Regions from separate parts of the Kitasatospora sp. NPDC036993 genome, predicted to be linked through region 2. Evidence: riboswitches for the same ligand, from Rfam matches in the RefSeq annotation. Region 2 holds a riboswitch; each other region holds the start of a gene.

Region 1 (4,125 bases), on a different contig from region 2:
CCGCGGGGGCGGCCGGCGGCAGCGACAGCTGGGTCAGCCCGCCGGCCGCGAGCAGCAGCGCGCCGCGCCTGGACAGCGTGCGTCGGGGGCCGGAGCCGGGTATGTCGGCGGGGTCGGTCGGCGGGGTGCTCAGAGCCGGACCACCCCGGAGACCGGCATGGCGCCGACGCTCTCGTAGCGGACCCTGGCGCCCGGGCGGGGGGCGTGCACGATCACGCCGCCGCCGGCGTACATGCCGACGTGGTGCATGTCCCGGTAGAAGATCACCAGGTCTCCCGGTCGCGCTTCGGACAGGCTGATCCGCTGCCCGGCGTACGCCTGGGCCTGCGAGGTGCGCGGCAGGGTCACTCCGGCCTGCCGCCAGCTGTAGTACATCAGACCCGAGCAGTCGAACGCGTGCGGGCCGGCGGCCCCGTAGACGTACGGGGAGCCGATCATCCGCACCGCGGCGGCCAGCGCGGCCGCACCGCGCTCGGAGGCGGGCGGGGCGGTGCCGAGGTCCAGCCGGTCGGTGCCCCGGGTGGCGCGGCGCTCGGCGTCCCTGGCGTCCTGGGCGGCCAGCCGGGCCCGCTCGGCGCCGCCCAGGCCGTTCAGCAGCTTCTGCGCCTTGGCCAGCCGCTGCTGGATCTGCTGCTTGCCGTCGGCGAGCGACCGGCGGGCCTGGTCCAGCTCGGCGAGCTTGTCGGCCGCCTCGGTGCGGCGCTGGTCGAGCCGGCGCTGCCGGGTGATCAGCTCGTGCAGGCTCTCCTGCTGGCGGGCGGCGGCCTGGCCCATGGCGCGGGCGCGGGCCAGGTAGCCCTCCGGGTCGGTCGAGAGGATCAGCTGGGCCGTCTGGGTCATGCCGCCGCCGCGGTACTCCGCCCCGGCCACCGTCGCCAGGTCGCCGCGCAGCTGGTTGAGCTGGTCCTGGGCGCCGGCGATCTCGCCCTGGAGGATGGTGGTCTCGCCCTGGAGGCGCCGCTGGGCCTCCTGCGCCGCGTTGAACTTCTCGGACGCCTGCTCGGCCTCGTCGTACAGCTGCTCCACCTGCGCCTTGACGTCCTGTCGGTCGGCCGGGTCCGGGCTGCCGGGGGCGGCCTGGGCGCTGCCTCCGGTGGCCACGCCCAGCGCGGTGGCGGCGGCCGCGGTCAGCACCAGCGCCCGGGCGAGCAGTTGGGAACGACGGTGCACGGGCATGGCGGCAGCGGCTCCAATCCTGCGGCGCGGTCCCCGCCGCCGCGCCATGGTGGGCGGCCGTCGAGCGGGAGTCCGGTGGCAGACGTTAGCGAGTCCGGGCAACCGAGTCCAAACCCCTCCCAACCCGAATATTCGCCCACTAATCGGACATCAGCTCGACCTTCCGGAAAAGCCGCAGGCCCGGCCTTCCCCGAGGAAGGCCGGGCCCGGAAGCGTCCGAGCGGGGATCAGACCCGCACGATGCCGGTCAGCGGCATGTTGGTGACCGCCTCGTAGCGCACGTTCGTGCCCGTCCTGGGCGCGTGCAGCACCTGGCCGTTGCCGGCGTAGATGCCGACGTGGTGGGCGTCGGTGTAGAAGATCAGCAGGTCGCCGGGCTGGGCCTGGGAGATGTCCGTGCCGATCCGGGTGCCGGCCGAGGCCTGCGCCTGCGAGGTGCGCGGCAGCGACACGCCGGCCTGGTTGTACGCCCAGACCATCAGACCGGAGCAGTCGAAGGAACCCGGGCCGGTGGCGCCCCAGACGTACGGGCTGCCGACCTTGGAGGCGGCGTACGAGAGGGCGGCGGCACCGCGGGAGCTGCCGGCCGCGACCTTCACCGGCGCGGCGGCGGCCGAACCGGTCGAGATGTCGCTGCGGCTGTTGTCGCGCGAGGCGCGGTCGGCCTGCTGCTGCGCCTTGGCCGCTTCGGCCTTGGCGGCGTCGGCCTTGACCTTGGCCTCGGCCGCGGCCTTCTCCTCGGCCTGGCGCAGCGCCTGGCGCTCCTGCTCGGTCAGGGTGTTCAGCAGGTCCTGGGCGGCCTTCAGCTTGCCCTGGACGTCCTGCTTGGCGGTCTTCAGCTGCTGGGTGGTGGACTCCAGCTCGGCGAGCTTGCCCTGGGCCTCGTTGCGGTCCTGGTCGAGCTTGCGCTGCTGCTCCTGGAGCTCCTTCAGCTGACCCTTCTGGGTCGCACCGGCCTGGTTCAGCGCACCGGCCTGGGTGAGGAAGCCCTCCGGACTGGAGGAGAACATCAGCTGGACGGTCGGCGAGATGCCGCCGTTGCGGTACTGCTCGCCGGCGATCTCGGCCAGGCCGCCCTGGAGCTCGGTCACCTGGGACTGCTGACGGGCCACCTGGTCCTGGAGGCCGGAGACCTGCTTCTCCAGCTCCTGCTGCTTGGCCTGGGCGGCGTTGTAGTTCTCGGTCGCGACCTCGGCCTGCTCGTTGAGCTGGTCGACCTGCTCCTTGACCTGTTCCTTGGTCGGCTGCGGGTCGGCGTGGGCGCCGGACTGCGCGGAGAGGGCGACGGCTGCGGCGGCGACTCCGGTCAGGATCGAGACGCGGGCGCGGCCGGCGGGCTTGGGACGACGATGGGACGCCACGAAGGCGGACTCCTTCTTCCTACGGCCGCCTACCGGGTGAGCTGACGGGTTCGGGCCGGAAGCATGCCCTACGACGCCTCACGGCCGTTCCACCGGCCGACCTGGCGCCGATTCACCCCGGAGGAACGTGGTTCCCCGGCTCCGCTCCGCAGCGCCCCCACGAACTGGGCTCCCCTGTCGGGCAGTCGCTTCGACCTGCCCCGCTGCCTTGCGAACTCGACGGAAACCACCGCCGCCACCCTGGCTGGGCGATCGAGAGTGCGGTGGTTCAGGGCACGACCCTAGTAACTGAACCGTGATCGGTTCAAATCCTTGTCAGAAAAAAGACAGAAGATTGCCAAAGTTCTTTTGTGAAAATGACCGATGGTGACCACTGCCACACGTAAGGCTGATCAGTTCTCACCATGCGGTCACGAAACGCCGAAAACCCGAACGCCACCCCCACAAGGGGGTGGCGCTGATCACAGGTCCGGGGAAGGGGCCCCTCCGGCGTGTCGGGCCGTCAGACCCGGCGGATGGTGTTGATCGACATCGCGTCGGCCTTCATCACCTTCACCACGTCGCCGGTGTGCGGCGCGTGGACCACCATGCCGTTGCCGATGTACATCCCGACGTGGTGCATGTCGTTGCCGTAGACCACCAGGTCGCCCGGCTGGGCCTGGTCCAGCGAGGGCACCTTGGTCCCGTAGTGGCCCTGCTCCTGCGAGGTGCGCGGCAGCGAGACGCCGGCCTGGCCGTACGCCCAGACCATCAGGCCCGAGCAGTCGAAGGTGGTCGATCCGGTGGCGCCCCACACGTACGGCGAGCCCTGCTTGCCCATCGCCTTGGACACCGCCACCGCCGCGAGGCCGCCGGCCGGCGGCAGGCTGCCGAGGTCGACCCGGTCGCTGCCGCGCGAGGCGCGGTCCTCCTGCGTCTGCTGGGCCCGCAGCGCGGCTCGGTCGGCGGCGCTGAGCGAGTTCAGCAGGTCCTGGGCGGCCTTCAGCTTGGTGTTGACGTCCGTCTTGGCCTGGTTCAGGTCCTTGGTGGTGCTCTCCAGCGAGGCGAGCACGGTGGCCGCCTCGGTCTTCTGCTGGTCCAGCCGGCGCTGCTGGTCCAGCAGCCCCTTGAGCGCCTCGGCCTGGCTGGTGCCGGCCTGCTGGATGGTGGAGGCCTTGTCCAGGTAGCCGGACGGGTCGGAGGAGAGCATCAGCTGGACGGACGGGTCGATGCCGCCGGTGCGGTACTGCTCGCCCGCCACCTCGGCGAGGCCGCCCTGCAGCTGCGTCATCTGCTCCTGGCCGCGGGCCACCTGGTCCTGGAGCTGGCCGGACTGCTTGCGCAGCTGGTCGGCCCGCTCCTTGGCGCCGTTGTACTTCTCCGCCGCCTGCTCCTGCTCCTCCTGGAGCTGGTCGATCTGCGCCTTGACGTCCGACTTGTTCGGCTGCGGCGCGGCGTGCGCGGCCACCTGGGCGGAGAGGGCGACCGCGGTCGCAGCGGCGGCGGTGAGCACGGAGATCCGTGCGCGGCTCGGCTGCTTGGGACGGCGGTGGGATGCCAAGGGTCCGGCTCCTTCTTCCATCGGACTCACCTGATGGGATGAGATTCC
Region 2 (4,125 bases):
GTGTCCTCCAGCACGATCCGCCCCATCCGCGCGTACAGCCCGGGCCGCCACCGGCGCACCGCGAGCGCCAGTCCGAGCCCGGCCGCCGAGATGCCCGAACTCCCCACCCCCTTCAGCGCGTTCAGCGGATTCACGGCCTCGGCCACGATCCCGTCCGGACCGCCGCCGGAGAACAGCACCGCCAGCGAGACCGCGCCCAGCACCCCGGTCTCCAGCACCAGCGCGGCCCCGAGCACCCTGGCCGTCAGCTGGAGGTCGAACCAGCCCGCCACTCCGATCACCACCGCCCCGGACAGCGCGTACCAGCCCCAGCCCAGCTCCACCCCCAGCTGTGAACGGGCCAGCCCGCGCAGCGAGAACGCGAAGAAGCCGAGGACCGCGGCCTCGGTGACGACGTACGCGAGCACCGCGAGCAGCCCCGAGGCCAGTCCGGCGACCCGGCCCAGCCCGTGCGAGACGTAGCCGTAGAACGCGCCGGCCGCGGTGACGTGCCGGGCCATCGCCACGTACCCGACCGAGAACACCGTCAGCACCACGGTCGCCACGATGTACGCGGCGGGTGCGCCGACTCCGTTGCCCTGCCCGACGACGATCGGCAGGTTGCCGGTCATCGCGGTGATCGGGGCGGCGGTGGCGAGCGCCATGAACACCACGCCGACCAGGCAGACCGAGTCCGCCTTCAGCCGGTCGACCCCGCCCGCGCCCGGCCGGGCCCGCTCCGCCGTCTACCCCGCCGTCTCCCCGCCGCGGACCGCCATCCGGCCTCCTCGCCTCCAGGACCCGCCCGTCCGCCGGACCGGCCGGGCACTGACCGACCGCCAGCATGGCGCGCCGCGGGCAACCGGAGACGCGTCGACCGCCCATCTGGGCAGCGGAGTTGACGCCGCGTTCGACCTGGACCGAACACCCCGGAAAGGCCCAGGGAAGACCAGGGAACGAAAGCGGCCGGCCCGGCTGCCCGAGGAAGTCCTCGTGCAGCCGGGCCGGCCTGGGCGTGTCCCTCGCCCATGTCCACCGTGCGGCGATCACCCGGTCGAGCGGTCACCCGACATGACCATCCCGGAGGATCGGTTCACCCCGCGACAGTGGCGGTTCCTGAAACCCTCGGAGCCCGTCAGGCTCAGAGCGCGACGCCGTGCGCCCGGAGGAAGGCGACCGGGTTGATGTCCGAGCCGTACTCAGAGCCGTTGCGGATCTCGAAGTGCAGGTGCGGGCCGGTCACGTTGCCGGTGGCACCGGAGAGGCCGATCTGCTGGCCGGCGGTGACGGTCTGACCGATCTTCACACCGATCGAGGAGAGGTGCGCGTACTCGGCGTAGTGGCCGTCGGCGAGCCTGATCTCGACCTCGTTGCCGTAGGCGCCGCCGTTGCCGGCCTTGACCACGACACCGTTGGCGACGGCGCGCAGCGGGGTGCCGGTGGAGGCGACGAAGTCCTGGCCGGTGTGGTGGCCGGAGGCCCACATCGAGCCGGCCACGCCGTAGGCGGTGCCCAGCTTCGGGCCGGCCAGCGGGGCGACGTAGCCGGAGGTGGCGGCGGCGACCGGAGTGGCGGTCACGGCCGCGGCCGGAGCGGCGACCTGCACCTGGGTCTGGAGCTGGGCGGACGGCTTGGCGGCCTCGGTCTTCACCTGGACCTGTGCCTGCGGCTTGGCGGCCTGGGTCGCCGGAGCGGCCGGCTTGGCGGCCTGGGTCGCCGGAGCGGCCGGCTTGGCGGGCTTCGCCGGAGCGGCGGGCTTGGCCGGAGCGGCGGGCTTGGCCGGAGCGGCGGGCTTGGCCGGAGCGGCGTCAGCGGACGGCGCGGTGGCGTGGCCAGGCAGCGCGAGCTGCTGACCCGGGAAGATCAGGTTCGGGTTGGCGCCGACGACCGAGCGGTTCTGCTCGTACAGCGCCTGCCAGCCACCGTCGACGCTCCTGGCGTCGGCGATCCTGGACAGGGTGTCGCCACTGACGACGCGGTAGCTCTCCGGCGCGGCCGGAGCGGCCGACCCGGTGGCCGCAGCGGCGGCCGGCGGGGCGTCGGTGGTGGCGACGGCGGCCTGCGGGGCCGGGGCGGTGTGCGCCTGGGCGGTCACCGCGGTCACGAGCGGCACGGCGAAGGAGACACCGGTGACGGCCGTGGCGATGCCGATACGGACGGCGCGGGGCAGGGCGATACGACGAGCCTGAGCAGGCATGGAATTTTTCCTCTCCGACGCCTGCGAGGTGAGCTGTCGGGTTCGGGCTGGAGTTGCCCGGCCGCATGCGCGGCTTCACCCCTAGCCGGTCCTGGTCGTCCACGCCCTGAGGCGCGAACTCCGGTCCGGCGACTTACCTGTGGGTCCCCCGCTCCTGCCGTACAGAGTTCGTTTCGAACCACCGGGCAGCGGCAGGATTCGGCGTTCCACCCGGCGGATCCGTCCGGACTGGCCGGGCGGTCGCTGAACTAAAACCCATCCGTTCGGGTGAAGCAATGTCGATCTCTTGAAACAGCAACAACCCTCCGGAGCCCAGTGACCCTCCGCAGGGACGACCACACGATACGTACACAATCCATTCACCCCCAGCCACTGATCCACGACCCTGCGCCGAGATCCGCGACGCTGCGCGGCCGGCCGCTCACGGACAGCTCGCGGCCAACACACCACCCGGTGAGCCTTGTCACGTGCGTCCCGGCAGCGCAGGATTCGCCCGTGACCACCTCAGAGGCAGGGACCCTGCGCCTGGGCACCGCGCAGGGCCGCCTGGTACTACTGGCGACGGTGCTCGGCTCCAGCATGGCGATGCTCGACGGCACCGTGGTGAACGTCGCCCTGCCCCGGATCGGCGCCGACCTCGGCGCCTCCCTGGCGTCCCTGCAATGGACGCTGAACGCCTATCTGCTCACCCTGGCGGGCCTGATCCTGCTCGGCGGCGCGCTCGGCGACCGCTACGGGCGGCGCAAGGTCTTCCTGATCGGCGTGGTCTGGTTCGCCGTCGCCTCCGCGGCCTGCGCCGCCGCGCCGAACATCCACGTGCTGATCGCCGCCCGCGCCGTCCAGGGCATCGGCGGGGCGCTGCTCACCCCCGGCTCGCTCGCCATGCTCCAGGCCGTCTTCCACCCCGACGACCGCTCGGCGGCGGTCGGCCTCTGGTCCGGCCTCGGCGGGGTCTCGGCCGCGGTCGGCCCCTTCCTCGGCGGCTGGCTGGTGGACGGCCCCGGCTGGCGCTGGATCTTCCTGCTGAACCTGCCGCTCGCCGCCGCCGTGATCGTGGTCACCACCCGGTCGGTACCGGAGAGCCGGGACGAGAGCGCCTCCGGCCGGTTCGACGTGCTCGGCGCCGTGCTCGCCGCCCTCGCCCTCGGCGCGGTCACCTACGCGCTGACCGCCGCCGGCGAGGGCCTGTCCCCCGCCGTCTGGGTCAGCGGCGTGGCCGGCCTGGTGCTCGGCGTCGCCTTCGTCGCCGTCGAGCGCCGCGCGCCCGAGCCGATGCTGCCGCTCGGACTGTTCTCCTCCCGGCTGTTCACCGCGGTGAACCTGGTCACCCTGTGCGTGTACGCGGCGTTCAGCGGGGTCTTCTTCCTGCTGGTGGTGCAGCTCCAGATCGTGTCCGGGTTCTCCCCGCTGGTCTCGGGCTTCGCGCTGGTGCCGATCACCGTGCTGATGCTGGTGCTGTCGGCGCGCGCCGGGCGCCTCGGCAAGCTGATCGGTCCGCGCATCCCGCTGACCGTCGGTCCGCTGCTGTGCGCCGCCGGAGTGCTGCTGATGCTGCGCATCGGCGCCGACTCCTCGTACTGGGTGGACGTGCTGCCCGCCGTCACGGTGATGGGCTGCGGGATGACGCTGCTGGTCGCGCCGCTGACGGCGACGGTGCTGGCCGCCGTCGAGGTCCGGCACGCGGGCATCGCCAGCGGGGTCAACAACGCCGCCGCCCGGGCGGCCGGCCTGCTCGCGGTGGCCGCCCTGCCGGCGCTGGCCGGGCTGAGCGGCGACGCCTACCGGGTGCCCGCCTCGGTCGACTCCGCGTTCCACACCGCGATGCTGATCTGCGCGGGCCTGCTCACCGCCGGCGGGCTGACCGCCCTCGCGACCGTACGGGGCAACGTGCTGGCCCCCGCGGACCACCCGGTGGCCGAGCCCGACACCGAGTGGAGCTGCGGCACCAC
Region 3 (4,125 bases), on a different contig from region 2:
TTCACCCCGCGCCGGGTGGCCGAGTTCGAGCCGCGGGTGCAGCAGCTCACCGACCGGCTGATCGACGGCTTCGCGCGGCGCGGTTCGGCGGACCTGATCCACGAGTTCGCCTTCCCGCTCCCCATCTACGCGATCTGCGACATGCTGGGCGTGCCGGCCGAGGACCAGGACGACTTCCGCGACTGGGCCGGAATGATGGTGCGCCACACGAAGCCGGGCCAGGGCGGCGGTCAGCGCGGCGGCGTGGGCCGGGCGGTGAAGCGGATCCGGGCGTACCTGCTGGAGCTGATCCACCGCAAGCGCGCGGACCTCGGGGACGACCTGATCTCGGGCCTGATCCGGGCGAGCGACCACGGTGAGCACCTGACCGAGAACGAGGCCGCGGCGATGGCCTTCATCCTCCTCTTCGCCGGCTTCGAGACGACCGTGAACCTGATCGGCAACGGGACCTACGCGCTGCTGCGCAACCCCGGGCAGCGCCGGCTGTTGCAGGAGTCGGTGGCGCGCGGGGAGAGCGCGCTGCTGGACACCGCGATCGAGGAACTCCTGCGCTACGACGGGCCGGTGGAGATGGCGACCTGGCGGTTCGCGACGCAGCCGCTGACCGTCGGCGGGGTGGACATCCCGGTCGGTGACCCGGTGCTGGTGGTGCTGGCCGCGGCGGACCGCGACCCGGCCAGGTTCGCGGACGAGAACACCCTCGACCTGGCCCGGACGGACAATCCCCACCTGGGTTTCGGGCACGGCATCCACTACTGCATCGGCGCCCCGCTCGCGCGGCTGGAGGGGCGCGCCGCACTGGCCACCCTGCTTTCCCGGCTGCCCGATCTGCGGCTCGCGGAAAGCCCGGAGAATCTGCGGTGGCGAGGTGGCCTGATCATGCGTGGGCTGCGCGAACTCCCGGTGGAATTCAGTCCGGAGAGCCGCTCCCCGCACGCCCCTCCGCACGCCCCCGCCGAGCCGCCGATGCCCTGAGGTCACGCTGACGGGACGTCGTCGATCGCCCTCGGCGGTGGTGTGAACAGCCATCAATCAGGACATATCGCCGCCGTTGGTAGGCGGTCGGACACGCGCCGTAATTTATGTGTGATATCGGCGATATGAGCTTGTGATTGGTCTGATGATCTGTCTACTCTCCCTGGAGTTCGCAGCTGCGGACCTCGTACGCGGAACGCCGAATCCTGCCCGCCGCGTCACGGGAAACCGACCAGAACCCTGGGCAGGGGCGGGGGAACCAGGTTTGTTGCCGTCCCCACGGCTTGGGGTGAAGCCGCCCGAGCGGGATCTCTCCGCACACGGCGGCCGGGCCACCTCCCGGTCCGAACCCGACAGCTCACCTCGCAGGCGTACGGAGAGGGACCTCTTCATGCTGCTCGTTGGAACTGGCCGTCACCGTCGTCGCACCCAGGCCGAGAAGGCCATCGCCGTCGCCGGTGTGGCCGGCGTCGGACTCGCGATGCCGCTCCTCACCGCCACCGGCGCCTCCGCCGCACCGGTCTCCACCTGGGACGCGGTCGCGCAGTGCGAGAGCGGCGGCAACTGGAGCATCAACACCGGCAACGGCTTCTACGGCGGCCTCCAGTTCACCTCCAGCACCTGGAAGGCGTACGGCGGCAACGCCTACGCGGCGCAGGCCAACCAGGCCAGCAAGGCCCAGCAGATATCGGTCGCCGAGAAGGTCCTCGCCTCGCAGGGCCCGGGTGCCTGGCCGGTCTGCTCCCAGAAGGCCGGTCTGACCAAGGGCGGCGCCCCGGCCGCGGTCGACACCTCCTCGGACGCCAAGCAGCAGCAGGCTCCCAAGCCGCAGGCCCCGAAGCAGCAGGTCCCGAAGCACGCCAAGCCGGCCGAGAAGCCGGCCGCCCAGCAGCAGGCCGCACCGAAGCCCGCCGCGAAGCCGGTCCAGCAGGCCGCCCCGCAGCCGCAGGCCCAGGGCTTCTCCGGCAAGGCCGGCTGGGACGCCGACGCGAAGGTGTACTGGTACCAGAACAACGGCGGCTGGTACTGGACCAGCCACCAGAGCGTCTACCAGCAGTACGCCGGCCAGACCGCCGCCCAGCCGCAGGCCGCCCCGCGGGCCGCCCAGCCGGCCGCGCAGGCCGCGGGCCACGACTACACCGTCCGCGCCGGTGACACCCTGTCGACCATCGCCTCCGCCCAGGGCGTGTCCGGCGGCTGGAGCGCGCTGTACGAGCAGAACCACGCCACCGTCGGCGGCAACCCGAACCTGATCATGCCCGGCCAGGTGCTGCACCTCGGCTGAGCCGCCACGCCCGACGCGCGGAGGGGACCGGTCCTACCGGTCCCCTTCGTCCGTATTCGCCCGCTCCAGGGGGACAAGCTGGGACAAGCAGGTGAACTACCGGCGGGTAGGAGGGCCACACGCTGAGACGGAACCCAGGTCGACGTGGTCCCGGGAGCCCGGGCGGTTAGGCTCTGGTCGTAAACGACTCCGCAATCGTCCTGCTGACAGCACCCCCCGTCAGACCGGACCCTGCTTCCGCAAGGAGATGCCTCGTGCCGTCCATCGATGTCGTCGTAGCCCGTGAGATCCTCGACTCCCGCGGCAACCCCACGGTCGAGGTCGAGGTCGGCCTCGACGACGGCAGCACGGGTCGTGCCGCTGTTCCGTCGGGTGCCTCCACCGGTGCCTTCGAGGCGCTGGAGCTGCGCGACGGTGACAAGAACCGCTACTTCGGCAAGGGCGTGGAGAAGGCCGTCCTGGCCGTCATCGAGCAGATCGGCCCGGAGCTGGTCGGCTACGACGCCACCGAGCAGCGCCTGATCGACCAGGCCATGCTGGACCTGGACGCCACCCCGGACAAGTCCTCGCTCGGCGCCAACGCCATCCTGGGCGTCTCGCTGGCCGTCGCCCACGCCGCCTCCGAGGCGAGCGACCTGCCGCTGTTCCGCTACCTGGGCGGCCCGAACGCGCACGTCCTGCCGGTCCCGATGATGAACATCCTCAACGGCGGCTCGCACGCGGACTCCAACGTCGACATCCAGGAGTTCATGATCGCCCCGATCGGCGCGGAGTCCTTCTCCGAGGCCGTCCGCTGGGGCGTCGAGGTCTACCACACCCTCAAGGGCGTGCTGAAGGAGCGCGGCCTGTCCACCGGCCTCGGCGACGAGGGCGGCTTCGCGCCGAACCTGGACAGCAACCGCGAGGCCCTGGACCTCATCACCGAGGCCATCCAGAAGGCCGGCTACGTGCCCGGCCGCGACATCGCGCTGGCCCTGGACGTCGCCGCCTCCGAGTTCTACGAGGACGGCGCCTACCAGTTCGAGGGCAAGGCCCTCTCGGCGGCCGAGCTCATCGAGTACTACGCCGGGCTGGTCGCCGCCTACCCGCTGGTCTCCATCGAGGACCCGCTGGACGAGTCGGACTGGGACGGCTGGAAGGCCATGACCGTCAAGCTGGGCGACAAGGTCCAGCTGGTCGGCGACGACCTGTTCGTCACCAACCCGCAGCGCCTGGCCCGCGGCATCGAGACCGGCACCGCCAACGCGCTGCTGGTGAAGGTGAACCAGATCGGCTCGCTGACCGAGACCCTGGACGCCGTCGAGCTGGCCCAGCGCAACGGCTACCGCTGCATGATGTCGCACCGCTCCGGTGAGACCGAGGACGTCACCATCGCCGACCTGGCCGTCGCCACCAACTGCGGCCAGATCAAGACCGGTGCCCCGGCCCGCTCCGAGCGCGTCGCCAAGTACAACCAGCTGCTGCGCATCGAGGAGATCCTCGACGACGCCGCCGAGTACGCCGGCCGCGGCGCCTTCCCGCGGTTCCGCTCCGCGGAGTAATCAGGCACAGCCGCTCCGCGGAGTAATCAGGCACAGCCGCGCTGCGGAGCAATCAAGCAGTCGGCACGGCGAGCACGAGGGCCGCGCGCTCCCGGTAGCGCACGCCTGACCGGTGCCCCGCCGTTCACCCCGTAGGGTGGACGGCGGGGCACCGTCGCGACCAGGAGGGGATACGGGAGATGGCTGGCTGGAGGATCCCGGGCTTGGCGGCCCGGCCCCGGTTCACGAGCCGGGCGACCGTCCTCGTCCTGGTGCTCTGCTCGCTGGTGGCGATCCTCGCCTACCCGACGCGGCAGTTCATCTCCCAGCGCGCCGAGATCTCCG
Region 4 (4,125 bases), on a different contig from region 2:
GTTGATCTTCGAATGCCGGGAGTCGCATCTTCGTGACCCTCTGTCAAGCCACCCGCGCACTGTGAGACATCTCACGCGCCACGGGCGCAACGCCCGCCCCCTCGGATCGCGTCGAGCAATGGCGAGCAATGCTGACGCCCACTCGGGGATCGGGCGAGGAATGTCCGGATTGTAGGCAAAGCGTCAGGACCGGCGCCGGAGACTCACCGGCTCCGCACCGCGGCCGCGCGAAACCCGTACGGCAGCCGACTGCAAGCCGGACGGGCCGATGTCCTACGATCTCCGGCATGAGCACCGCAGCCATCCCGGGCGCGCCACTGCCCGTCCGTACTCCAGGCTCCCGTGCGCGGGGGCGCCATCGTCGTCCTGAGCGCCCCGAGATTCCGGCCGGCGCCCCGGCCCTGGTGCTCGCCGTACCCGCGACCGCCGGGCCCGAGTCCCGCTCGGTCGTCGAGGAGCTCCTCTCGATCGTCCGCACCGAGCAGAACGGCGTCCGGACCGCGGTCGGCTACCTGCCCGGCAACGGCAATGGCACCGAGGGCGTGGGCGGCGAGGACCGCACCGTGGCGGAGCTGCTGAGCCTGGCCGCCGAGGCCGGACAGCCGATGCCCGTCCTGGTGCCGCTGGTACCCGGCCCGCACACCTTCCTGACCGGGCTTCACGCGCTCGCCGCCGAGTACGGCGCACCCGTCACCGACCCGCTGGGCCCGCACCCGCTGCTGGCCGAGGGTGTGCACGTCCGGCTGTCCGAGGCCGGACTGGCCCGGGCCGACCGCGCCCGGCTGTTCGCCATCGCGACCGCCGCGGACGGCGTGGTCCTGACCACCGTCGGCGGCGAGGACGCGGCCGCCGCGGCCGGCATCACCGGTGTGCTGCTGGCCGCCCGACTGGCCGTTCCGGTCGTCGCCGCCGCGCTCGACGTTCCCGGTTCGGTGGCCGCGGCCGTCAACCACCTCCGTGACACCGGCTCACAGCGCCCCGCGCTGGCCCCGCTGGTGATCGGCCCCGAGGCGGACTCCGAGCTGCTCGCCACGGCCGCCGAGGAGTCCGGCTGCCCGTCGGCCGCGCCGCTGGGCGCGTACCCGTCGGTGGGCCAGCTGATCGCCTCCACCTACCTGGCCGCGCTGCCCACGCCGTCCCCGGAGGACCTGGCGCGGGCCGAGGCGGAGGCGGCGGCCGCCGCCGAGGCCGAGGGGGTCGTGGAGGGCGCTCGTGGCGCCCACGCGGCCGTCGAGGGACGCGCCGGACGGTAGTCGACGCCGCGCGCCGCTCCGCGCGCACCGAGGGGCCCAGAACGCTCGTGCGTTCCGGGCCCCTCGTGCTGTTTCCCCATCCTGTCCGGGAGGCAGTCGGGAGGAAGTCGGCAACGGGGTGTCAATGAAGTGGAATGTCCGATCTGGCGCCATTTGAAAGGAAATAGGCAGCGCGCGCGGGGGCGCTCGAATCGCGGCCGCTCCGCCGCTTCCCAGGGGGCGTGATTCCTCGCCTCGACGCCCCGTCACACCCCTTCTGAAGCGGAGCCAGTTGTCGCCTTCAGCAACAGCATTGCCCGAAAACGATCATTTACGATCATGACGGACGGCAATTTTGGCGATTTCCACTAAACCGTGATGCGCGTCACAGGAGTTTGCGGTTTGAACTTCAGTCTGATTAACGTGCTCCCGTTCGTGACCACACGAACCCGGTTCATCCGCGACGCCGAGTCCTGCCGTCGGATGTCCTGGCAGCGCGAAAACGCACCACGGCAGGAGCGGGGGACCCACAGGTAAGTCGCCCCGGACCGATCCCAGGAACGGTCCAGGGCTAGGGGTGAAGCCGCGCCCATGGCGCGGCCGGGCAACTCCAGCCCGAATCCGACAGCTCACCTCGCAGGCGTGGGAGAGGAACGCGTCTTCATGCTGCCCACCAACGGCAACCGTCTGTCCAGCCGCACCCGTCGCGTGATCGCCGCCCTCGGCGTCGCGGGTGTCGGCCTCACCGTTCCCTGCCTCACCACCGGCACCGCCTCCGCCGCGTCCGTCTCCACCTGGGACGCCGTCGCCCAGTGCGAGAGCGGCGGCAACTGGGCCATCAACACCGGCAACGGTTTCTACGGCGGTCTCCAGTTCACCTCCAGCACCTGGGCCGCCTTCGGTGGCACCGCCTACGCCCAGCAGGCCAACCAGGCCACCAAGGCGCAGCAGATCGCCGTCGCCGAGAAGGTCCTCGCCTCGCAGGGCCCGGGCGCCTGGCCCGTCTGCTCCGTCAAGGCCGGCCTGACCAAGGGCGGCACCCCGGCCGCCGTCGACACCTCGGCGGGCTCCACCACCGGTGCCGGCACCGGTTCGACCGCCGCCAAGCCCGCGCAGACCCCGAAGCCCGCCGCCCCGGCCGCGAAGCCGGCCGCCAAGCCCGTGCAGCCCCAGGCCCCCGCCGCGAAGCCCGCCGCACCCGCCCAGGACGGCGCGCAGGCCGCCACCGGCTCCGCCGACTCCGGCAACCGGAGCGCGTGGGCCCAGAAGCGCCAGCAGCAGGCCCAGAGCGGCGACTACACCGTGGTCGAGGGCGACTGGCTGTCCTCGATCGCCGACGAGCACAGCGTGCAGGGCGGCTGGCAGCGGCTGTACGAGCTCAACCGCGGCACCCTGACCGAGGGTCCGGACGCCATCTACCCGGGCCAGCAGCTGTCCTTCGGCGGCAACGGGCGGGCCCAGGCCGGCCAGTCCTCCGCCACCAAGTCCGGCTCGGACTCCACCTGGTTCGACCGCTCGCAGAAGTCCGGCCAGTCCGCGAACGGCGGTGCCGTGAACGCCCAGCCGACCGCGCAGCCCCAGGCCCCGGCCGCCAAGCCGGCCGCCAAGCCCGCCCCGCAGACCCAGCCCCAGACCCAGGCTCCGGCCGCCACCGGCAGCATGGCCGCCGCGGTCTCCTTCGCCGAGTCGAAGGTCGGTCAGGCGTACGTCTACGGCGGCACCGGCAACGGCGGCTGGGACTGCTCCGGCCTGACCCAGGCCGCGCTGCGGGCCGCGGGCGTCTCCGTCCCGCGCGTCGCCGCCGACCAGGCCGCCGCCAGCACCCACGTCTCGCTGGACAGCCTCCAGCCGGGCGACCTGCTGTTCTGGTCCAACAACGGCAAGGACTCCGGCGTCTACCACGTCGCGATCTACGTCGGCAACGGCAAGTACGTCGAGGCCGCCAACCCGAGCTCGGGCGTCCGCGAGCAGAACATCGCCAACTGGGCCCCGGACTTCGCCGGCCGGGTCTGAGGACGGCACACGGCCGACGGACGACGGTGACAGCCGGCAGGGAACCTCTGACGGATGACAGATAACAGGTAACAGATGTCAGATGACAGATTTCAACATCTGTCATCTGTCCTCCGTCGGCCGTCAGCCGTCGTCCGAACGCTGACCACCCGCCGCCCCCGGGGAGAGTCTGGTCGCTCCTCCCCGGGGGCTCCGGCGTCCCCTCCCCCGGTTCCGCCGATTCCCGTGGTGGATCGCCGCCCCAACGGGCATGCTGCTGCTCTGCACCCGAGGAGGAGTCACATGGCCCAGGTCACCGTCACCCTCGACGCGAACCTCGCGATCGACGCGATGATGCTCTCCGGCACCAAGAACCCGCAGGACGCCGTCGAACTGGTCCTGCGCGACTACCTGGCCCGCGGCCGCCGCACCGAGACCCGCACCGGCGAAGCGGCCGACGGAAACCGCCTCACCGTCGGCCGCCAGGACGCCCAGGAGGGCTGACCGCCGGCGGCCCGCACGGGCCGGTCCCGCGCACACCGAAGGGGTCCCGGAGAGCAACCCGCCCTCCGGGACCCCTTCGTCGGCCGTGACGGCCGGAGCTCAGCGCGCGCAGGCCCCGGTGGACCCGCGCATCACCAGCTCCGGCTGGAACATGAACTCGCCGCGCTGGGCCGCGTTCCCGCCGACCTCCTCCAGCAATGCGTCCACCGCCGCCGTGGCCATCGCCTCGACCGGCTGCCGGATCGTGGTCAACGGCGGCTCGGTGAAGGCGATCAGCGGCGAGTCGTCGAAGCCGACCACCGACACGTCCTGCGGCACCGACAGTCCGCGCTGCCGCACCGCCCGGATCGCCCCGAGCGCCATCATGTCGCTCCCGCAGACGATCGCCGTGCAGCCC

Evidence for each region. Region 2 has a riboswitch for cyclic di-AMP ahead of ACZ7C5_RS34090 (M23 family metallopeptidase). Riboswitches for the same ligand answer to the same signal wherever they lie in the genome.
Region 1: another riboswitch for cyclic di-AMP. It lies ahead of ACZ7C5_RS24680 (C40 family peptidase); the one in region 2 lies ahead of ACZ7C5_RS34090 (M23 family metallopeptidase).
Region 3: another riboswitch for cyclic di-AMP. It lies ahead of ACZ7C5_RS33365 (LysM peptidoglycan-binding domain-containing protein); the one in region 2 lies ahead of ACZ7C5_RS34090 (M23 family metallopeptidase).
Region 4: another riboswitch for cyclic di-AMP. It lies ahead of ACZ7C5_RS03525 (transglycosylase family protein); the one in region 2 lies ahead of ACZ7C5_RS34090 (M23 family metallopeptidase).

The regions. Positions count from the first base shown of each region.
Region 1 is NZ_JBVJRP010000011.1:244,926-249,050, forward strand. Features, by position in the region: gene ACZ7C5_RS24675 (C40 family peptidase) at 130-1,176, opposite strand; gene ACZ7C5_RS24680 (C40 family peptidase) at 1,404-2,537, opposite strand; cyclic di-AMP (ydaO/yuaA leader) riboswitch at 2,548-2,701, opposite strand; gene ACZ7C5_RS24685 (C40 family peptidase) at 3,040-4,077, opposite strand.
Region 2 is NZ_JBVJRP010000023.1:36,676-40,800, reverse strand. Features, by position in the region: gene ACZ7C5_RS34095 (APC family permease) at 1-644, opposite strand, end outside; gene ACZ7C5_RS34090 (M23 family metallopeptidase) at 1,121-2,176, opposite strand; cyclic di-AMP (ydaO/yuaA leader) riboswitch at 2,180-2,317, opposite strand; gene ACZ7C5_RS34085 (MFS transporter) at 2,672-4,125, shown strand, end outside.
Region 3 is NZ_JBVJRP010000022.1:6,665-10,789, reverse strand. Features, by position in the region: gene ACZ7C5_RS33370 (cytochrome P450 family protein) at 1-975, shown strand, start outside; cyclic di-AMP (ydaO/yuaA leader) riboswitch at 1,196-1,361, shown strand; gene ACZ7C5_RS33365 (LysM peptidoglycan-binding domain-containing protein) at 1,367-2,260, shown strand; gene eno (phosphopyruvate hydratase) at 2,515-3,801, shown strand; gene ACZ7C5_RS33355 (FtsB family cell division protein) at 4,005-4,125, shown strand, end outside.
Region 4 is NZ_JBVJRP010000002.1:14,995-19,119, forward strand. Features, by position in the region: gene ACZ7C5_RS03520 (sirohydrochlorin chelatase family protein) at 288-1,253, shown strand; cyclic di-AMP (ydaO/yuaA leader) riboswitch at 1,718-1,888, shown strand; gene ACZ7C5_RS03525 (transglycosylase family protein) at 1,875-3,245, shown strand; gene ACZ7C5_RS03530 (hypothetical protein) at 3,528-3,728, shown strand; gene ACZ7C5_RS03535 (LacI family DNA-binding transcriptional regulator) at 3,828-4,125, opposite strand, start outside.